DNA from 2 places in the Dyella marensis genome. Region 2 is predicted to be linked to the other one. Evidence: predicted binding sites of a transcription regulator. Region 2 holds the regulator's gene; the other holds the start of a gene.

Region 1 (11,206 bases), 1.6 Mb from region 2:
CGGGCCGGCGGTGGAGCTGATGGCGACCAAGCTGCGCGAGCGCGCGGACGTGGCCTCGGTAACGATCAAGAGCCCGCAGCAGGGCATGGACGAACTGGCCAGGATGCAGGGCTTCTCCGGCGCGCTGAACACGCTGGACAGCAATCCGCTGCCGTATGCGGTGGAAGTGCTGCCCAAGCCCGGCGCCAACGCCGACGACGTGGCCCGCCTGGTCACCGACCTGCGCGCCCTGCAGGGCGTGGACCTGGTGCAGGACAGCGGCACCTGGCGCCAGCGCCTGGACGCGCTGCTGGGGGTGGGCAACCGGGTGGTGCTGATCCTGGCCGGCCTGCTGGCGCTGGCCGTGCTGCTGGTGGTGGGCAATACGGTGCGCGTGGATATCGCCAGCCGCAGCGAGGAGATCGGCGTGCTGATGCTGATCGGCGCCAGCGGCGCCTTCGTGCGCCGGCCTTATCTGTACGCGGGCATCTGGTACGGCCTGTTCAGCGGCGTGCTGGCCGCCGGCATGGCGCTGCTGATCGAGATGGCGCTGGCCGAGCCGGTGACACGGCTCGGTCATGTCTACGAGGGCAAGCTTCAGCTCGGCATGCTGCCGCTGTGGCTGCTGGGCGCGGTGCCGCTGGCCGCGGCGGTGCTGGGCTGGCTGGGCGCGCGCCTGGTCAGTGCCTGGCAGCTGCGCAAGGCCGCTTAGGACAATAACGAAAGTGACGCCGGTCGCAGGCAGCTGCCGCGCCGGCAGGGCAAGATGCCCGGATGAGAGGGCGCAAGGGGGCGTCCATCGATGGTTCGGCAAGGAGGCCGCTGAGCGTGGATGGATCGGTCAATGAGTGAAGGTTTCAGCAACCGCATCGTCAGCGCCGCGCCGCGCGTGCTGGTGGTGGACGGTTCGAAAGTGGTGCGGCAGCTGATCAGCCGCGTGCTCAAGGTGGAGCTGCCGGACGCCGAGGTGGTGGGCTGCGCGAGCGGTGCGGAAGCGCACCAGCTGCTCGAGGGCGGCGTGTTCGACTTCATCACCATTGCTCTGCGCCTGCCGGACATGGACGGCCTGGAGCTGGCGCGCTACGTGCGCGAATCGGCGCCGCAGATCTATGTGCCCATCGTGGTGGTGTCCGGCGACGTCGACGACCGCCTGCACCGCCGCACCCTGGGCGAGCACGTCACCGATTACTTCGACAAGTCGCTGGGTTTCCAGGCGCTGGCCGAGTTCATCCGCGGCTATGTGCGCCCGGAAAGCTCGGCCGAGGGCGAGGTGCTCTACGTGGAGGACAGCCGCGTGGTCGCCCTGGCCACCCGCCGCATCCTGGAAAAATACGGCCTGACCGTGCGCCACGTGATCAGTGCCGAGGACGCACTCGCCTGGCTGGATGTGGCCAAGGCGCAGGGCCAGATCGGCGCCGACCTGGTGCTGACCGACGTCAGCCTGAAAGGCGAGCTCACCGGCGGCGACCTGCTGGAGCGCATCCGCCGCGACTACGCCTACGGCAAGGGCCGCCTGCCGGTGCTGGTGATGACCGGCGACGAGAATCCCGCCAACCAGGCCGCGCTGCTCAAGGCCGGCGCCAACGACCTGGTGGAGAAACCGATCGAGGAGAAGCTGTTGATCACCAAGGTGCTGTTCCAGCTGCGCGTGGCGCGGCATCTGCGCCAGCGCGACGACCAGGCCGCATGAACGAGGGCCGGGTCAAGCTGGAGCCGTCCTGGAAGGAGCGCATCGGCGCCTATCTGGAGCGGCCGCAGATGCAGGCGCTGTCGGCCTTCCTGCGCAGCGAGAAGCAGCACGGCAAGGTGATCTTCCCGCCCGGGCCGGAGATCTTCGCCGCGTTCGAGCACACGCCGTTCGAGCAGGTGCGGGTGGTGATCCTGGGGCAGGACCCTTACCACGGCCCCGGCCAGGCGCATGGGCTGTGCTTCTCGGTGCGGCCGGGCGTGCCGACGCCGCCATCGCTGCAGAACATCTTCAAGGAGATCCAGCGCGACCTGGGCATCGCCCCGCCGGACCATGGCTGCCTAACCCCCTGGGCCGACCGCGGCGTGCTGCTGCTCAACGCGGTGCTGACGGTGGAGCAGGGCCAGGCCGCCGCGCACCAGGGCAAGGGCTGGGAGGGCTTTACCGACGCCGCCATCGACGCGCTCAACCGCGAGCGCGAAGGGCTGGTGTTCCTGCTGTGGGGTTCGTATGCGCAGCGCAAGGGGCAGCTGATCGACAGCAGCCGGCACTGCATCCTGCGCTCGGTGCACCCGTCGCCGCTGTCGGCGCACCGGGGGTTCCTGGGCTGCGGGCACTTTTCCGCGGCCAACCGCTATCTGGAAGAGCACGGCCAGGCACCGATCGACTGGTCGCTGCCCCGGCGCAGCGAACTGGCCGCCTGACGGCGAGGAGGGTGCCGGCGGCACCCTCCGTGGAGTCCCCTGCGATCAGGGAGCCCGCGGCGCCAGCGGCGGGGGCAGGGCGGTGGCCGTCGAGGTGGCGGACAGGTCCGGCCGGTACGGCCGCACGTCCAGCAGGGCGCGGCGCTGGGCCGCGGTGGCGGACGGCTCGCCGCACCAGGCCAGGCAGGTGGAGTACTGCGCCATGCATGCGGCGATGTTCGCCGCATTGTTCGGGTCCTTGTTGACGCAACCCTGGTAGCCCTTCAGGCACACCGTACAGTTCGGCTCGGCGGCGACGGAGCCGGCGAACAGGCCCGCCACGCCGGTGGTCGCGGCGATCAACAGCCATTTTGCAACGCGCATCTGGTTTGCTCCTTGGAGAGTGAATGTCCGCATGGAACGCCCGGCACCCCGCCGGGCCGGTCGATGGGACGCCTCCGGGACGCCGCCTGTCTGTCGGCGCAGCCCCCGCCGCACGGTAGGAAAAGCCTTACGTGAACCTTGCGATGAGGTTCGATTAACGGGGACTTGAGGGCCGGGCGGCTACCGTGGCCTGCGTCTGGACAGGAACCCCGTATTCCTGTACGATTCGGTTCAATAAAGCAGCCGGGATCACCCGCTGAGGAACTCCCGACCGCTTTAGCACTCTCACTGAGGGAGTGCTAAGCTGAATTCGACCCCAGGAGGATCCACACATGTCTCAAGCTTTGGTGACCGCCAACCTGCCGGTGCCCAGCGTCGTCGGCAGTCTGGATGCTTATATTTCGGCGGTACACCGCATCCCGGTGCTCAGCCAGGAAGAAGAGCAGGCGCTGTCGCGCCGCTATCAGGAAGAAGAAGACCTCGCATCCGCCCGCAAGCTGGTGATGTCCCATCTGCGCTTCGTGGTCCACGTGGCCCGCGGCTACAGCGGCTACGGCCTGCAGATCGGCGACCTGATCCAGGAAGGCAATATCGGCCTGATGAAGGCGGTCAAGCGCTTCGACCCGGACCAGGGCGTGCGCCTGGTCAGCTTCGCGGTGCACTGGATCCGTGCCGAAATGCACGAGTTCATCCTGCGCAACTGGCGCATCGTCAAGGTGGCCACCACCAAGGCGCAGCGCAAGCTGTTCTTCAACCTGCGCAAGAGCAAGAAGCGCCTGGGCTGGATGAACGCCGAGGAAGTGCGCGTGGTGGCGAAGGACCTGGGCGTGCCGGAAGCGACCGTGCGCGAGATGGAAGCCCGCCTGTCCGGCCGCGACATCGGCTTCGAAGCCCCGGCCGACGCCGATGATGACGCCAAGCCCGCGCCGGCCGCGTTCCTGATCGACGAAGGCGCCGACCCGTACGACAACATCGCCGACGCCGACCAGGCCGACAACCAGCTCGAAACCCTGAGCGACGCCCTGCAGAAGCTGGACCAGCGCTCGCGCGACATCATCCAGCGCCGCTGGCTGAACGAGGAAAAGGCCACCCTGCAGGACCTGGCCGACGAGTACGGCGTGTCGGCCGAGCGCATCCGCCAGGTCGAGGCCAATGCGATGAAGAAGATGCGCGGCCTGTTCGCCGCCTGATTCTCCGTTGCAGCGTTACGATTGCCGACGGCCCCACCCGGGGCCGTCGGTTTTTTGCGACACGACAGATAGACGTCCGGACGTCCATAGCCATGCCCAGAGTCCTGGTCATCGAAGACGACGAGGTTACCGCCCGCGAGATCGTGGCCGAGCTCAGCGTGCACGGCATGACCGCCGAATGGGTGGCCGATGGCCGCGAGGGCCTGGCCCGCGCCAGCGCCCAGGCCTACGATCTGATCACCCTGGACCGCATGCTGCCCGGCCTGGAAGGCATCGAAGTGGTCGAGGCGCTGCGCCGGCAGCAGATCGAAACGCCGGTGCTGATGATCAGCGCGCTCAGCGAAGTGGACGACCGCATCCGCGGCCTGCGCGCCGGCGGCGACGATTACCTGACCAAGCCCTTCGCCCCCGACGAGATGGCCGCGCGCGCCGAAGTGCTGCTGCGCCGCCGCCAGCCGCAGCCGCACGACACGCGCCTGCGCGTCGGCGAGCTGGAACTGGACCGGGTGCGCCACGTCGCCTTCCGCAACGGCCAGCCGCTCACCCTGCAGCCCACCGAATACCGCCTGCTGGAATACCTGATGCGCCATTCCGGCCAGGTACTCACCCGCACCATGATCTTCGAGGCGGTGTGGGGCTTCCATTTCGACCCCGGCACCAATGTGATCGACGTGCACATCGGCCGGCTTCGGCGCAAGATCGACGGGTCCGGCCAGGTGCCGCTGATCCGCACCGTGCGCGGCACCGGCTACATGATCACCTCGGCACCCCAGAACGCGGCGGCCCCGCCGTGAGGTTATCGGCATGAATCGCCCCAACGCCTGGCGCTCCGCCACCTCCCGCCTGATCCTGATCTACGGCGCGCTGTTCGCCGTGTGGGGCCTGGTGCTGGTCGGCGTCATCCAGTGGGAGACCACGCGCTATCTCAATACCGTGATCGACCAGATGCTGGAACAGCGCATGCACTATCTGGCGAACACCGACACCTCGCGCCTGCCCGCCACGGTGGACGCCGCCATCACCATCGACCCGCACGGCGTGATGTCGGTGGGCCTGTTCGACGCCGCCGGCAAGCCGCTGGCCGGCAATATCGCGCGCATGCCGGCGGAGCTGGCCGCCGACAGCAAGGTGCGCCTGCTGGCGCAGGGCCTGCCGCGCCCCGACCGCGACGGCAGCCGCGTGCGCGCCCGCGCGCTGGCCACGAAGCTCGCGGATGGCCGCGTGCTGGTCATCGCCAAGGACAACAGCACCGTCGACGGTCTCGGCGCCGTGGTGTGGCGAGCGCTGCTGTGGGCAGTGTCGCTCACCATCATTCCCGGCCTGCTCGGCGGCTTCCTGCTGCGCCGCGGCCCGGAAAAACGCATCCGCATGCTGCAGCAGGCCACCGATCCGATCCGCCAGGGCGACCTCGCCAAGCGCCTGCCGGTGAGCAGCCGCGGCGACGAAGTCGACGTGCTGGCGGCCATCGTCAACACCATGCTCGACGAGATCGAGCGCCTGATGAACGAAGTGAAGGGCGTCTGCGACAACATCGCCCACGACCTGCGCACGCCGCTCACCCGCCTGCGCGCGCGGCTGTACCGCGCGCAGCAGCAGCTGGCCGAGCAGCCCGAGGCCGCGCTGCTGGAAGCGAGCATCGTCGACATCGACCAGGTGCTCGGCCGCTTCCGCGCGCTGCTGCGCGTATCGGAACTGGAAGACGGCCGGCGCAGCGCCTGCTTCGACGAGGTGGACCTGGGCAGCGTGCTGCAGCAGGTGCACGAGTTCTACGCGCCGGTGGCGGAGGACCGCGGCCAGCCTTTCGTGCTCGATATCGAACCCACGGTGTCCGTGCGCGGCGACGCCCATCTGCTGTTCGAGGCGCTGGCCAACCTGGTCGGCAACGCCATCAAGTTCACCCCCGCCGGCGGCGAAGTGCGCCTGCGCGCGCGCATGGACAGCCGCGGCCCGCGCATCAGCATCCTGGACCAGGGCCCCGGCATCCCCGCGAACGAGCGCGATGCCGTCACCCGCCGCTTCTACCGCGGCGATAACAGCCGCGCGATGCCCGGCTCGGGCCTGGGCCTCAGCATCGTCAGCGCGATCGTGCGCCTGCATGGCTTTGCGCTGGATATCGGCGAGCAGAAGGAAGGGCCCGGTTCGCGTATTACGCTGTACGGCTATACGGTGAAGCCGGGGGAAGTGCCGGGTACCTGCCTGTCGCGCACGGTGCAGGCGCCGCTCGACGAAGCAAGCCTTCTCCCCTCCGGGGAGAAGGTGCCGGCAGGCGGATGAGGGGCGGGTGCTTGCGGTAGCGCCGCTACGAAGAGAAGAAAGGCTCTTACGTCTCTTGCGACCCTCAGCCTAACGCTCCGCCCGGCCCCTCACCCCAGCCCTCTCCCGGGAGGGGAGAGGGGGCTAGGTCGTCTCGGCGTGGGGGGTAAATCAATAATGAAAATATCTTCATCCGGATAACCGAACGCCCGGCCAGGGTGCCGTGGCAAAATTTCGCGACGCAACATTCGCGCTCGGAATCCCCCGCATGCTTGGCATCGTCCGGATCGCGCTCTCGCGGCCCTACACCTTCGTCGTTCTCGCCCTGCTGATCATGATCATCGGCCCGCTGTCCGCGATGCGGACGCCGACCGATATCTTCCCGGACATCAAGATTCCGGTGATCAGCGTGGTGTGGCAGTACACCGGCCTGCCGCCGGACCAGATGGCGGGGCGCATCGCCTCGCCGTTCGAACGCGTGCTCACCACCACGGTGAACGACGTCGAGCACATCGAGGCGCAGTCGATCAACGGCTTCGGCGTGATCAAGATTTTCTTCCAGCCGACGGTGGACATCCGCACCGCCAACGCGCAGGTCACCGCGGTCGCGCAGACCCTGCTGCGCCAGCTGCCGCCGGGCATCACGCCGCCGCTGATCCTCAACTACAACGCCTCCACCGTGCCGATCATCCAGCTGGCGCTGTCGGGCAAGGGGCTGAGCGAGCAGAACCTGGGCGACCTCGGCACCAACGCGGTGCGTCCGGTGCTCACCTCGGTGGCGGGCGCGTCGATCCCGTATCCGTTCGGCGGCAAGACGCGCCAGGTGCAGATCGACATCGATCCGGCCGCGCTGCAGGCGCGCGGCCTGTCGGCGCAGGACGTGGCCAATGCGCTGGCCGCGCAGAATCTGATCGTGCCGGTGGGCACGCAGAAGATCGGCGAATACGAATACACGCTGCAGCTCAACAACGCGCCGTCGGACATCCGCGCGCTGGGCGACCTGCCGATCAAGACGGTCAACGGCACCACCGTGTACATCCGCGACGTGGCGCAGGCGCGCGACGGCAACCCGCCGCAGAGCAATATCGTGCACGTCGACGGCGGCCGCTCGGTGCTGATGACGGTGCTGAAGAACGGCTCGGCCTCGACCCTGGCCATCATCGACGGCGTCAAGCAGAAACTGCGCGACGCGAAGGACAGCTTCCCCGACACCTTGCAGATCGCGCCCATCGGCGACCAGTCGCTGTTCGTGCGCGCGGCCATCGGCGGCGTGGCGAAGGAAGGCATCATCGCCGCGGCGCTGACCAGTTTGATGATCCTGCTGTTCCTGGGCAGCTGGCGCTCCACCGTGATCATCGCCACCTCGATCCCGCTGGCGATCCTCGGCTCCATCATCGCGCTGTCGGCGGTGGGCGAGACGCTCAACATCATGACCCTGGGCGGCCTGGCGCTGGCGGTGGGCATCCTGGTGGACGACGCCACGGTCACCATCGAGAACATCAACTGGCACCTGGAACACGGCAAGGACGTGGAGACCTCGATCATGGACGGCGCGCGCCAGATCGTGACGCCGGCCTTCGTCTCGCTGCTGTGCATCTGCATCGTGTTCGTGCCGATGTTCTTCCTGGAAGGCGTGGCGCGCTTCCTGTTCGTGCCGATGGCCGAAGCGGTGATGTTCGCCATGATCTGCTCGTTCATCCTGTCGCGCACCCTGGTGCCGACGATGGCGAAGTACCTGCTCAAGCCGCACGCGCCGCACACCGACGAGCACGGCAACAGCGCTGCGCTGCCGCCTTCGTCCAACCCGCTGGTGCGTTTCCAGCGCAGCTTCGAGGCGCGCTTCGAGCGCGTGCGCGCGGCCTACCGCGACCTGCTGGCGATGGCGCTGGAACACCGGCGCGTGTTCGTCGGCGGCTTCCTCGCCTTCGTGGTGGCTTCGTTTGCGCTGGTGCCGTTCCTGGGCCGCAACTTCTTCCCCGCGGTGGATGCGGGCCAGATCCTGATGCACGTGCGCGCCCCGATCGGCACGCGCGTGGAGGAGAGCGCCACCATCTTCGCCAACGTGCAGGCGGCGATCCGCCGCATCGTGCCGCCGGAGGAACTGGGCACGGTGGTGGACAACATCGGCCAGCCGATCAGCGGCATCAACACCGCCTACAACAACACCGGCACGATCGGTTCGTGGGACGGCGACATCCAGATCGCGCTCAACGAAGGCCACCGGCCCACCGCCGGGTACGTGCGCCGCATGCGCGAAGAATTGCCGCGGCAGTTCCCGGGCGTGACCTTCTCGTTCCCGCCGGCGGACATCATCAGCCAGATCCTCAACTTCGGCTCGCCCGCGCCGATCGACCTGCAGATCCGCGGCAACAACCTGCCGCAGAACTTCGCCTACGCCAACACGCTGCTGCGCGAGATCCGGCGCGTGCCGGGCGTGGCCGATGCGCGCATCCAGCAGTCGCAGGCCAACCCCACCTTCGCCGTGGACGTGGACCGCACCCGCGCCCAGCTGCTGGGCGTGACCGAGCGCGACGTCACCAACAGCCTGGTGGTGAACCTGGCCGGCTCCAGCCAGGTGGCGCCGACCTTCTGGCTGAATCCGCAGAACCAGATCTCCTACCCGATCGTGATGCAGACGCCGCAGTACAAGCTCGATTCGCTGTCGGCGCTGGAGAACATCCCCGTCACCTCCAGCGGCGGCGGCAGCTCGCAGCTGCTCGGCGGCCTGGCCACGATCAAGCGCGGCACCAGCAATGCGGTGGTGAGCCAGTACAACATCCAGCCGATGGTGGAGATCTTCGCCACCACGCAGGGGCGCGACCTCGGTGCCGTGGCGGCGGATATCCAGAACATCGTCGCCGCGCACGCCAAGCAGCTGCCGAAGGGTTCGTCCACCGCGCTGCTGGGCCAGGTCAAGACCATGAACAGCGCGTTCTCCGGCCTGATCTTCGGCCTGCTCGGCGCGGCGGTGCTGATCTATCTCTTGATCGTGGTGAACTTCCAGTCGTGGAGCGATCCGTTCGTGATCATCACCGCGCTGCCCGCGGCGCTGGCCGGCATCGTGTGGATGCTGTTCGCCACCGGCACCACCTTGTCGGTGCCGGCGCTCACCGGCGCCATCATGTGCATGGGCGTGGCCACGGCGAACTCGATCCTGGTGGTGAGCTTCTGCCGCGAGCGCCTGGCCGAGCACGGCGACGCGCATCTGGCGGCGATGGAGGCCGGCTTCGTGCGCTTCCGCCCCGTGCTGATGACCGCGCTGGCGATGGTCATCGGCATGGCGCCGATGGCGCTGGGCCTGGGCGAGGGCGGCGAGCAGAACGCCCCGCTGGGCCGCGCCGTGATCGGCGGCCTGATCTTCGCCACGGTCGCCACGCTGTTCTTCGTTCCTGTCGTCTTCCGCATCATCCACGCGCGGCATGGCCGCGCCGCCGACCCGGCTTCGGTTTCCGGAGAGCCCGTCCATGTCTAACGCTCCTCACACCCCCCGTCCCGTGCCGGTGCACCGCCTGCGCCGCGCCGGCATCATCGGCGCCGTCGTGGTCGTCGCCGTGGTCGCCGCCGGCGTGGTCACCCGCGCCAACGACGCGCGCAAGCTCAAGGACTGGACCGACCAGCAGGCCGTGCCCACGGTGAGCGTGGTGCCGGTCGAACGCAGCGCCGCCGGCGCCTCGCTCGATCTGCCGGGCCGCCTCGAAGCCTATGCGCGCGCGCCGATCTATGCGCGCGTCAGCGGTTACCTGAAATCCTGGAAGGTCGACATCGGCGCGCCGGTAAAGGCCGGCCAGCTGCTGGCGGAAATCGAAACGCCGGACCTGGACCAGCAGCTGCTGCAGGCCAAGGCGGACCTGGCCAGCGCCGAAGCGAATGCCGCGCTGGCCGCCACCACCGCCAAGCGCTGGCAGGCCATGCTCGGTTCGGATTCGGTCTCGCGCCAGGAAGTGGACGAGAAGACCGGCGACTTCACCGCCAAGCAGGCCATCGCCAAGGCGGCCAAGGCGAATGTCGACCGCATCGAGGCGCTGAAGGGCTTTACCCGCATCGTCGCGCCGTTCGACGGCATGGTCACCGCGCGCGAGACCGACGTCGGCGCGCTGATCAACGCCGGCAGCGGCAGCGGGCCGGAACTGTTCGTGGTGTCCGACGTGCGCAAGCTGCGCGTGTACGTGCGCGTGCCGCAGAACTACGCGCCGTCGATCAAGCCGGGCGCGATCGCCACCTTGTCGCTGCCGGAGTATCCCGGCCGCACCTTCCAGGCGCGCGTGGAAGCTTCCGCCGGCGCGGTGGCCGCCGAATCCGGCACTACGCTGATCCAGCTCGCGGTCGACAACGCCGACGGCAAGCTGATGCCCGGCAGCTTCGCCAGCGTGCGGCTGGACCGCCCCGGCGACGCCGCCGCGCTGCGCGTGCCGGCCAGCGCGCTGATCATCGACGACAAGGGCACGCGCATCGCCACGCTGGGCGCGGACAACAAGATCGCCTTCAAGCAGGTGACCATCCTGCGCGACTACGGCAAGACGGTGGAGATCGGCTCGGGCCTGGGCGCGGACGACCGCGTGATCGAAAGCCCGCCGGACGGCCTGGTCGACGGCGACCAGGTGCGCACTGCCGAGAAGGACAACACCGAACTGGCCAAGAACCAGGGGCGCGGCAATGCAAAGAAGGCCTGAGCGCGTTCTCGCCCTCGCGCTGGCCGCGCTGCTGGCCGGCTGTTCGCTGGCGCCGGCGTACAAGGCGCCGGAGGTACCGGTGGCCGAGCAGTTCCAGGAGCACGGCGAGGCCTACGGCAAGAGCTGGGTGGCGGCGCAGCCCTCGGACCAGCTGCCGCGCGACGGCTGGTGGACGCTGTACGGCGACGCCCGCTTGAGCGATCTGCAGCAGCGCCTGCTGAAGAACAACGCCGACCTCGCCGCTGCCTTGGCGCATTACCAGCAGGCGCAGGCGTTCAGCCAGCAGGCGCGCGCGGGGTTGTTCCCGCAGGCGGGCCTCAATGCCAATGCGCAGCGCGACCGCCAGTCGGATACGCGTCC
Region 2 (11,206 bases):
CTTCCAGTACATGGCCATGGGCACCAGGGTGTAGCCCTTGCGTTCCACCGCGCCGACGAGCTGGTCGATCTCCTCGCGGTGCAGCAGCAGCTTGCGCGTGCGGCGGTCCTCGGCCACCACGTGGGTGGAGGCGCTGATCAGCGGCGGGATCGAGGTGCCCACCAGGAAGATCTCGCCCCTCAGCACGATGGCGTAGCTGTCGCCGAAATTGATGCGGCCGGCGCGCAGCGCCTTCAGCTCCCAGCCCTGCAGGGCGATGCCCGCCTCGTAGCGCTGGTCGATGTAGTACTCGTGGCGCGCGCGCTTGTTGAGCGCGATGGTGCCGCTGCCTTTGTTGTCTTTGTCCTTAGCCTTGGCCATGTCCGCTAAACTTCGGGGCCGACGACCCCGCTGGCGATGCGGCCGGGGGCCGCACCGAGTGATTCGAAGAAGAGGCTGATGTGATCGAGATCCGCCGCAGCGCGCTGGTGAAGTATTCCCCGGCGCAGATGTTCGACCTGGTCAACGATGTCGAAGCATACCCAAAGCGTTTCCCCTGGTGTGCCGGCGCCGACGTGCTGGAGCGCGGGGAGAACATGCTGGTGGCGCGGCTGGATCTCAAGTTCGCCGGCCTGCGCCAGAGTTTCACCACCCGCAATACCACCGAGCGTCCGCACCGGCTGCACATGAGCCTGGTGGAAGGGCCGTTCCGCAGCCTGGACGGCGTGTGGGACTTTCTGGCCCTGGGCGATGCCGGCTGCAAGATCAACTTCGCCCTCGATTTCGACTATGCCGGCGGATTGGCCGGCGCCGCGCTGAAGATGGGTTTCCAGGCGCTGGCCAGCCGCATGGTGGAGGATTTCGTCCGCGAGGCAGAGCGCGCCTATGGCTGAGCGCATCGCGGTGGAAGTGGCCTATGCCGAAGCGGGCCGCCAGTGGGTGTTGCCGGTGGAGCTGCCGGCCGGCGCCACGGTAATGCAGGCGATCGAGGCGTCCGGCTTGATGGCGCAAGTGCCGGGGCTGCAGGTCGACCCGGCGCGGCTGGGTGTGTTTTCCCGCAAGGCAGCGCCGGACCAGCTGCTGGAAGACGGCGACCGGGTGGAAATCTACCGGCCGCTCAGCCTCGATCCGAAAGAGGCGCGCCGGCGGCGCGCCCAGAACCCGTAAGGCTTAGTTGCCGCCGTTGTTGCCGGTCGGGAAGGTGTTGCCGTCCTTCTTCTGCTCTTCCGGCGTCTTGGTCTTGTCGCCCGAGGTCTCGTCCACCGGGTAGCCGGCGCGGAACTTCTTCTGCTCCTCGACCAGCTTCTTGGCGTCCTCGGCGAAGAAATCGCCTTCGGTGCGCACCAGGCTGTCGTTATTGAAGCTCAGGCTCAGCGTGCGCACCTTGATCGGGCCGCCGCGGTGCTGCTGGGTGGACACGTAGTCCCAACGGTTCTGGTCGAACGGGGTGGCCACCGAGGGCGAGCCCATCAGCACCAGCACCTGGCGCTTGGTCATGCCGGGCTTGAGCTGATCCACGTTCTTCTTGTCGAGCAGGTTGCCCTGCTGCACGTCGGGGGTATAGACGAGTCGGCAGCTGGCCAGGGACAGGCCCAGCAAGGCGAAACCCAGCGTGCGGATCAGCTTGTGCATGCGTGTTGCGTCCGGATCGTGAAGGTGGCGGATGATACACTATCGAGTTGATGGCACCGTGTGCCTGGAGGTCGAGCGATGGAACAGGAAACCAAGGAACTGCGCAAAGCCGGGCTGAAAGTGACCCACCCCCGCATGCGCATCCTGCAGATTCTTGAGGAGGAGGAGGCTCACCACCTCACCGCCGAGGACATCTACAAGAAGCTGCTCGCCCACCAGGAAGACATCGGCCTGGCCACCGTGTACCGGGTGCTGACCCAGTTCGAGGCCGCCGGCATCGTGGTGAAGCACAATTTCGAAGGCGGCCAGGCCGTCTACGAACTGGATCGCGGCAAGCATCACGATCACATGATCGACGTGGACAGCGGAAAAGTGATCGAGTTCGTCAGCGAGGAGATCGAACGCCTCCAGCATGAAATCGCGGCGCGGCATGGGTATGTGATCGAGGATCACAGCTTGGTGCTGTATGTGAGGCCGAAGCCGCGGGCGCGTTGAGGTTCGGTGGGATTGGAAAAGGCCGGTGGCATAGCCACCGGCTTTTCTTTTGCCCCCTCTCCCCTCCGGGGAGAGGGCTGGGGTGAGGGGGCGGGCGGAGCGGGGCGCTGAGGGTCGAGAAAAGCCCTGAAGAGCTTTTCCTCGCTTCGTAGAAAGCCCGTGGCTAGAGCGGCCCCTCATCCGGCTGCCGCCACCTTCTCCCCGGAGGGGAGAAGGGACTCATTCCTGGAGGGGGGCGGCGGAAAAACCTTCGCCCATAAAAAAAGCCGCGGGAGGACTCCTGTCCACCCGGCGGCTGATCCGCTACCGATCGGCTTCCTGACGGGGCGAATTGCTCGCCAGTTTGTCAGGCTATGCCCTCCGGTAGCGGAGGAACGGCTTCCTGCCGTTCTTCATGCCCACCGTCCCCACGGTTGGCATGGCTCACCATCTTGCGATGGTGGCTCCCCCACATCGATGGGAAGGATGCTAACGAGCTGTTCACGAGCCCGGTATTGGAAAATTTCCTAGAAGTGGGAACTTTCTGGAACGGTTTACAAACGCTGTGTGAAGCCGTTCGCATTGCTGCTGCGCAGCAGTATGCGCAGGTGCACGCCCTGCGATTCCGGGCGCAGGCGGAATACGCCGCCCAGCGAGGTCACGCGGTCGCGCATGCCCTGCAGGCCGCGGCCGCCGCGCGGCATGCGGGTGGGCAGGCCCACGCCGTCGTCGCGGATATCCAACAGCGCCAGCGCGCCGCCCTGGCGCTCGCCGATGCGCAAACGCAGCTGGAAAGTGGAGGCCTGCGCATGCTTCACCGCATTCGTCGCGCTCTCCTGCACCAGGCGGTAGATGGCGGTGCGGGTGTCTTCGTCCAGCAGGCGCGGGTCGCCGTGCAGGTCGGTGCGGTAGATGACGCCGGCGGTGGCGAGCAGATCGCGGATGGGGCCTTCGTCCAGCGCGCGCAACAGGCCGAATTCGTCGAGCACGGCGGGGCGCAGGTCGTCCAGCAGGCGATGCAGCGCGCGGCGCATATGGCCCAGGATGCCGTTGATCGACAGGCCGATATCGTCCATGCCCGCTTGCGCCAGGCGCGCCTGCGCCAGCTTCAGGTGGGTGGAGATCGCGGTGAGGTTCTGGCCGAGTTCGTCGTGCAGTTCGGCGGCCATGTGGCGGCGCTGGTTTTCCTCGGCCTGCAGGTTGCCGCGCGCGGCGTCGCGCAGCTGGCGGGCGAGCTGGTCCAGGCGGCGATTCACCGCGGCCAGGTACACGTTCTGCTCGGCCACGCGCTCGCTGCTGCGGCGTAGCGCGTCGGTGGCCGCGCCCAGCATCAGCGCGCCGGTGCCGGCGACGGCGAGGAACAGCTGCGCGGGGGCTTCCGGCGCGGGGCGGCCGGCGAAATGGTCGACCACCGTCATGCCCAGGCTGGAAATGAGCATGGCCAGGCTGGCGCCGCGCCAGCCGTGGCGGAACGCGAAGAACAGCACCGGCGCCAGCGACAGAATGCGCGCGAACTGCGGTTGCGGCGCGGGGTGCGAAGAAAGCAGCAGCAGAATCGCCAGCGCCGGCAGCATCACCAGCAGGCCGTCCATGGTGAGGTTGGCCAGCGCGCGATGCTCCAGATGCGCGCGGAACAGCATGATCAGCAGCGGCACCACCAGCAAGGTGCCGACGTAATTGCCCAGCAGGTCCTGGCCCAGCGCGCGCATCAGCAGCTGCGAGGAAGGCACGGCGTGCACGGCGGTGAGGATCGCCGCATCCACCACCGTGGTCGCCGCCACGGTGAACGCCGCCGACAGCAGCAGGCGCGAGACGTCTTCCGGGTCGCGCATGCTCACGTGCAGCTGCGCGCGGCGCATCAGCCACAGGCACAGCGTCACCACGACCGGTTCCGGCAGCTCGCCCAGGATCAGCCCCTGCCAGCCCAGCGGCATGCCCTGGGTCAGCGCCAGCAGGGTGGTGGCGCCGAATTCGGCGAACAGCAGCCACGGCCACATCCGCGTGGGCGACAGCAGCAGGGCGCCGAAGCGCAGGCCGTAGGGCAGCATCCAGTATGGCTGCTCGGTCGGCCACAGCAGCAGCCACAGCAGGAAATAGCCGACGCAGGCGAAGATGCCGGCCCAGGGCAGGAACAGGGGTCTCGAAAGCATGGCGGCGATGGTACATGCGGCCAACGGGGGAGCGAGGGGCGGGGGAGCAAGAGTGAGGTGCGTCGCTCCGGCCGGACCCTCATCCGGCTGCCGCCACCTTCTCTCCCACGGGGACTACCTTCGGGTCGCCGGAGGGAGAAGGATTCCAGCGTGGGGGCTGAGGTGGGCCCGTGGGCAAAGGGCGGGGGGCTGCTATACAGTGCGGACCCATGTACAGCATTGTCCTGGTCGATGACCACGCCATAGTCCGCGAAGGCTTCAAGCGGCTGATCGAATTGGAGCCGGACCTCGAGGTGGTGGCCGAGTGCCGCAGCGCCGACGACGCGGTGGAAGCCGTGAGCCAGCGCCGCCCCGACCTGGTCGCCCTGGACCTCTCCCTGCCCGATGGCAGCGGCCTGCCGCTGATCGAGCACCTGCGCAGCGTGGCCGACCAGACCCGCATCGTGGTGCTGAGCATGCACGACGGCGAGCCCTATGTTTCCGAAGCGCTGCGCCGCGGCGCCAGCGGCTACGTCACCAAGGGCGTGGCGCCGGAGGAGCTGGTGGCCGGCCTGCGCGCGGTGATGCAGGGCGAGTGTTTCCTGAGCTCCGATTTGCGCCAGCGCCGCGCCGAACGGCCGAGCGAGGCGCTGGATCCGATCAACCGCCTCACCAGCCGCGAGCGCGAGGTGTTTCTGCTGCTGGCGGAAGGGCGCGCGCCGAAGCAGGTGGCGGGTGAGCTGGGGATCGGGCAGAAGACCGTCTACATCCACCGCGCCAGCCTGATGGGGAAGCTGGGGGCGGGGTCGGAACTGGATCTTTACCGTATGGCGAGCGAGCGGGGGTTGTTGCCGCGGCGCGAGGGGAAGGGCTGAGGCTTCAGCGTTCAAAGCTGGCCGCAACCTTTCCCGTCATTCCGGCGTAGGCCGGAATCCAGTAGCGGGGCGCCTGATAAATGCGTGGGCGTTCAAAGGCATGGCCTTTGTGCTTTTCGCGATAATCCGACGCTGACGTCACTGGATTCCTGCCTGCGCAGGAATGACGAGCAAAAGCTCAGGCCGTCTGCGCCCTATCCAGCATCTGCTTCGCGTGCGCCCGCGTCTCCTTGGTGATCTCCACCCCGCCCAGCATCCGCGCCAGCTCGTCGCGACGTCCGTTCGCATCCAGCTTCTCGATCCGCGTCTGCGTCGAACTGCCGTCGCTGTGCTTGCTCACGCGCAGGTGCGCATGGCCCTGCGCCGCCACCTGCGGCAGATGGGTGACGCACAGCACCTGCCGCTGGCCGCCCAGGGCGCGCAGCTTCTGGCCGACCACTTCGGCGACGGCGCCGCCGATGCCGGTGTCCACTTCGTCGAACACCATGGTGCCGACCGTGTCCTTGCCCAGCGTGGCCACTTCGATGGCCAGGCTGATGCGCGCCAGTTCGCCGCCGGATGCCACCTTGCGCAGCGGGCGCGGCGGCTGGCCGGGGTTGGCGCTGACCAGCAGCTCGCAGCGTTCGCGGCCCTGCGGGTCCGGTTCGTCGCTGCCGGCTGGTTCCAGCTCGATCACCAGCTGGCCGCCGGCCATGCCCAGTTCCGACATCAGCGCGCCGACTTCCTTGCCCAGTTTGGCGGCGGCCGCGGCGCGGGCCTTGCTCAGCCTGGTGGCGGCGGCGTCGTAGTCGCGGCGCAGCTGGTCGCGCTGGGCGGCGAGTTGTTCCAGCGCTTCGCCGGCGCCTTCCAGTTCGGTGAGTTCCGCGCGCAGGGCGGCGGTTTTCTCGTGCAGGTCGGACACCGGCGTGCGGTGCTTGCGCGAGAGCTCGTGCAGGCGGGTGAGGTGGGTGTCGACCTCGGTGTAGCGCTCCGGGTCCAGGTCCACGTCCTGGGCGTAGCGATTGAGGCCGTCGGCGGCTTCGCCCAGCTGGATGGCGGCGTCGTCCAGTAGCTGCAGCAGCGGGGCGAGGCGGTCGTCCAGGGCGGCCAGCTTGTCCAGGTCGGCGTGGGCGCGGGCCAGGGCGCGGCTGAGCGCCAGCTCGCTGTCGCCGTCGATCAGCTCGGCCACGCCGGAGGCGCCTTCGGCCAGCCGGCCGGCATTGGCCAGGCGCTTGTGGCTGGCTTCCAGCTCCGCCAGTTCGGCCGGGGCCAGCACCCATTGCTCCAGTTCCGCCGCCTCGTGGCGCAGCAGTTCCAGGCGCTGCTCGCGGTCTTCGCCGCCGCTGAGCTTGCGGATGCGCGCGCCGGCCTCGCGCCACTGCACGGCGCTGTCGCGGGCCTGGGCCAGCAGTTCGTCGTGGCCGGCGTAGGCGTCCAGCAGTGCCATCTGGTGGGCGCGGGAGAGCAGGGCCTGGTGCTCGTGCTGGCCGTGGATTTCCACCAGCAGGGTGGCCAGCTCGCCGAGCTGGCTGGCGCTGGCCGGACGGCCGTTGATCCAGGCGCGCGAGCTGCCCTCGGCGCGGATCACCCGGCGCAGGCGGCAGCTGCCGTCCTCTTCGTCCAGTTCCTCGCTGCGCAGCCATTCGCGCGCCTCGGGCAGGGCGGCCAGGTCGAATTCGGCGGCCAGTTCCGCGCGGTCGCTGCCGGCGCGGACCATGCCGCTGTCGGCGCGGCCGCCGGCCAGCAGCAGCAGGGCGTCGACCTGCAGGGACTTGCCGGCGCCGGTCTCGCCGCTGACCACGGTAAGGCCTGGGCCGAAGGCGATCTCGGCTTCTTCTACTACTGCGAAATGGCGGACGTAGAGCGAGGTAAGCATGGGGTATCGCGTCGGTGAGTCGGAGGATTGTAAAGGCAGACCCCGGCGGGGAGGAGCGGGCCTGAACGCCCCCGGTACCAGCCCCCGCCTGTCCGGTTTTCTTGCAAACTAGCGGACCAAACCTTATTTCTTAGCCGTCTCACGGATTGCCACAGCGCGCATGTCACGACCTCTCGCCCACGACCTGGATATCCGCGCCCGGCGGCTGCTGCGCACGCTGATCGCGCAGTACCTGGCCGACGGCGAGCCGGTGGGATCGCGCACCCTGTCGCGCTCCTCCGGGCTGGACGTCAGCCCCGCCACCATCCGCAACATCATGGCCGACCTGGAAGACGCCGGCCTGGTCGCCTCGCCGCACACTTCGGCCGGCCGCGTGCCGACGCCGCGCGGCCTGCGCCTGTTCGTGGACAGCCTGATCGAGCTGCAGCCGCTGCCGCACGAGGAAATGGCCCGCCTGCAGCGCGAGCTGCCGGCCGGCCCCACCACCACGCGCGACCTGCTGGGCAACGTGTCCAGCCTGCTCTCGGCCATGACCCATTTCGCCGGCGTGGTCACGGTGCCGCGGCAGGTGGATTTCCCGCTGCGCCATATCGACTTCGTGGCCCTGCCGGAGGCGCGCGTGCTGGTGATCCTGGTGTTCTCGGACAACCAGGTGCAGAACCGCGTGATCCAGCTGGCCAAGCCGCTGGACCCGGGCGAGCTGGAACAGGCCGCCAATTACCTCAATGCGCATTTCGCCGGGCTGCGCCTGGACGACATCCGCGCCCACCTGCTGCGCGAGCTGCGCGAGGCCAGCAGCGAACTGAACCGGATGATGTCCAGCACGGTGGAGCTCGCCGCCGCCTCGTTCGCGCCGCAGAGCGAGAGCGACGACGTGCTGGTCAGCGGCCAGACCAACCTCATGGGCTACGCCGAACTGGCCAACCTGGAGCGCCTGCGCGAGCTGTTCGAGGCGTTCCAGAAGAAAAACGAGCTGCTGCAGCTGATGGAAGTGTGCGCCCGGGCGCCGGGCGTGCGGCTGTTCATCGGCGAGGAATCGGGCTTCGCGGCACTGGACGGCTGCAGCGTGGTCACCGCCACCTACGGCACCCAGGGGCGCGTGCTGGGGGCGGTCGGGGTGATCGGCCCCACCCGCATGGCCTACGAGCGGGTGATCCCGGTCGTGCAGGCCACGGCCGGCGTGCTGAGCGACGCCTTGAATCGCGCCGCCACGGCCTTATAACCGCCACGGGAGGCGGGGTTACCCGCGCAATGTAGGGAGGTCGGCACGCCGTGCCGGCCATGTTTGGGTTTTGGAGTCTTTCATGCAGAACAACGACCAGCAGGTGCCCAGCGGGGCGCCCGAGGCCAACGCGCCGGACGCGCAGGCCCACGCCGAACTCGAGGCCTTGAAGGCCCGGGTCGCCGAACTCGAAGCCGCCAACACGGAGCTGCGCGACACCGTGCTGCGCGAGAAGGCCGAGATCGAGAACCAGCGCCGCCGCCTGCACCGCGACGTGGAGCAGGCCCGCCGCTTCGCCAACGAAAAGCTGCTCAACGAGCTGCTGCCGGTGTACGACGGCCTGGAAATGGGCCTGACGGTGGAAGGCGGCGACGTGGCCAGCGTGCGCGAGGGCATCGCGCTCACGCTCAAGTCGCTGCTGAAGATCGCCGAGAACAACGGCCTCGTGCAGGTCGACCCGGTCGGCCAGCCGCTGGATCCGGAGCGCCATCACGCGGTGAGCATGGTGGAAGCGCCGGGCAAGGCGCCGAACACGGTGGTCAGCGTGCTGCAGAAGGGCTACGTGCTGAACGACCGCCTGCTGCGTCCCGCGCTGGTCGCGGTCGCCAAGGACTGACCTGGGTTTGGCCGCCTGAACGCGGCCACGCCGACAGCTTCAAAACACCAGAGAAGGGTCCGCCGGCGCGTTGAATCGCCTGAGCCGGGCCCCATTTGACCAGACATCGCGGCCGCGGGGCCGCATCGAGATTCGGAGCATACAGACATGGGCAAGATCATCGGCATCGACCTGGGTACGACCAACTCCTGCGTCGCCATCATGGACGGCAGCACGGCCAAGGTCATCGAGAACTCGGAAGGCGATCGCACCACGCCTTCGATCGTCGCTTTCACCAAGGACGGCGAAGTGCTGGTGGGCGCGCCCGCCAAGCGCCAGAGCGTGACCAACCCGAAGAACACCTTCTACGCGGTGAAGCGCCTGATCGGCCGCAAGTTCACCGACGCCGAAGTGCAGAAAGACCTGCACATCGTGCCGTACGGCATCGTCGCGCACGACAACGGCGACGCCTGGGTCAGCACCGCCGATGGCAAGAAGATGGCGCCGCAGGAGATCTCGGCGAAGGTGCTGATGAAGATGAAGAAGACCGCCGAGGACTATCTCGGCGAGCCGGTCACCGAAGCGGTGATCACCGTGCCGGCCTACTTCAACGACAGCCAGCGCCAGGCCACCAAGGACGCCGGCAAGATCGCCGGCCTGGAAGTGAAGCGCATCATCAACGAGCCGACCGCGGCGGCCCTGGCCTACGGCCTGGACAAGAAGGGCGGCGACCGCAAGATCGCGGTGTACGACCTGGGCGGCGGCACCTTCGACGTGTCGATCATCGAGATCGCCGACGTCGACGGCGAGAAGCAGTTCGAGGTGCTGGCCACCAACGGCGACACCTTCCTGGGCGGCGAAGACTTCGACCTGCGCGTCATCGACTACCTGGTGGAAGAGTTCAAGAAGGACCAGGGCATGGACCTGCGCAAGGATCCGCTGGCCCTGCAGCGCCTGAAGGACGCCGCCGAGCGCGCCAAGATCGAGCTGTCCTCCAGCCACCAGACCGAAGTGAATCTGCCGTACGTCACGGCCGATGCCTCGGGTCCGAAGCACCTCAACATCAAGCTGACCCGCGCCAAGCTCGAAGCGCTGGTGGAAGACCTGGTCAAGCGCACCATCGAACCCTGCCGCACCGCGCTGAACGATGCGGGCCTGCGCGTCTCGGACATCGACGAGGTGATCCTGGTCGGCGGCCAGACCCGCATGCCCAAGGTGCAGGAGTCGGTGAAGGACTTCTTCGGCAAGGAGCCGCGCAAGGACGTCAACCCCGATGAGGCCGTGGCCGTGGGCGCCGCGATCCAGGGCGGCGTGCTGGGCGGTTCGGTCAAGGACGTGCTGCTGCTGGACGTGACCCCGCTGTCGCTGGGCATCGAGACCATGGGCGGCGTGATGACCAAGCTGATCGAGAAGAACACCACGGTGCCGACCAAGGCCTCGCAAGTGTTCTCCACCGCCGACGACAACCAGACCGCGGTGACCGTGCACGTGCTGCAGGGTGAGCGCGAGCGCGCCAGCGCGAACAAGTCGCTGGGCAAGTTCGACCTCACCGGCATCGATGCCGCGCCGCGCGGCATGCCGCAGATCGAAGTGACTTTCGACATCGACGCCAACGGCATCCTGCACGTGTCGGCCAAGGACAAGAAGACCGGCAAGGAACAGAAGATCGAGATCAAGGCCGGCTCGGGCCTGTCCGAGGAGGAGATCGCCCGCATGGTCGCGGACGCCGAGGCCAACAAGGAAGAAGACCGCAAGTTCCAGGAACTGGTCAGCACCCGCAACAAGGCCGACCAGCTGGTGCATGCCACGCGCAGCGCGCTGAAGGAGCACGGCGGCAAGGTGCCGGGCGAGCAGCTGAGCACGATCGAAGGCGCGCTGTCGGAGCTCGAGAAGGCGAAGGACGGCGACGACAAGGCCGCGATCGAGGCGAAGATCGAGAAGCTGGAGCAGGCCGCGCAGGCGCTGAACGCGGCGGCCCAGGGCGCCGGTGCCGGCGGTCCGCAGGCCGGTCAGCAGGGCGGCGCTTCCGGTGCGGCCGATGACGTGGTCGATGCCGAGTTCACCGAAGTGAAGGGCGACGACAAGAAGTGATGGAGCGGCCGTCATGGCCGATCTGACGCAGCCCGCGCCTGGGGAAACCGAGGCGCGGGCTGTTTCGTGAGGAGAGTCATGGATCGCCGCCGATTCATGGAAAGCAGCGATCCAAGTCGGAAACCAGCATGAGCAAGCGCGACTATTACGAAATCCTCGACGTCGAACGGACGGTGACCGAGGTCGAACTGAAGAAGTCCTTCCGCCGCCTGGCGATGAAGTACCACCCGGACCGCTGTCCGGACGATCCCCATGCGCAGGAGAAGTTCAAGGAGGCCAAGGAGGCCTACGAAGTGCTGTCCGATCCGCAGAAGCGCTCGCTGTACGACCAGCACGGCCACGCCGCGTTCGAAG

The links. Region 2 encodes HrcA, which represses chaperone genes, less so after heat shock. Its sites were predicted from a motif close to TTNGCACTCNNNNNNNNNGAGTGCNAA; they were not measured.
Region 1: a site for HrcA is predicted at 3,010-3,036, ahead of rpoH (RNA polymerase sigma factor RpoH). Genes of this name have one in related genera too.

The regions. Positions count from the first base shown of each region.
Region 1 covers NZ_CP064029.1:468,529-479,734, forward strand. The annotation lists gene ftsX (permease-like cell division protein FtsX) at 1-691, shown strand, start outside; gene ISN75_RS01985 (response regulator) at 824-1,669, shown strand; gene ung (uracil-DNA glycosylase) at 1,666-2,370, shown strand; gene ISN75_RS01995 (hypothetical protein) at 2,416-2,733, opposite strand; gene rpoH (RNA polymerase sigma factor RpoH) at 3,066-3,923, shown strand; gene ISN75_RS02005 (response regulator transcription factor) at 4,016-4,717, shown strand; gene ISN75_RS02010 (sensor histidine kinase) at 4,728-6,197, shown strand; gene ISN75_RS02015 (efflux RND transporter permease subunit) at 6,445-9,648, shown strand; gene ISN75_RS02020 (efflux RND transporter periplasmic adaptor subunit) at 9,641-10,846, shown strand; gene ISN75_RS02025 (efflux transporter outer membrane subunit) at 10,830-11,206, shown strand, end outside.
Region 2 covers NZ_CP064029.1:2,093,756-2,104,961, forward strand. The annotation lists gene smpB (SsrA-binding protein SmpB) at 1-360, opposite strand, end outside; gene ISN75_RS09275 (SRPBCC family protein) at 441-872, shown strand; gene ISN75_RS09280 (RnfH family protein) at 865-1,146, shown strand; gene ISN75_RS09285 (outer membrane protein assembly factor BamE) at 1,150-1,611, opposite strand; gene fur (ferric iron uptake transcriptional regulator) at 1,690-2,106, shown strand; gene ISN75_RS09295 (MASE1 domain-containing sensor histidine kinase) at 2,640-4,235, opposite strand; gene ISN75_RS09300 (response regulator transcription factor) at 4,445-5,089, shown strand; gene recN (DNA repair protein RecN) at 5,268-6,944, opposite strand; gene hrcA (heat-inducible transcriptional repressor HrcA) at 7,105-8,166, shown strand; gene grpE (nucleotide exchange factor GrpE) at 8,249-8,782, shown strand; gene dnaK (molecular chaperone DnaK) at 8,888-10,852, shown strand; gene dnaJ (molecular chaperone DnaJ) at 10,981-11,206, shown strand, end outside.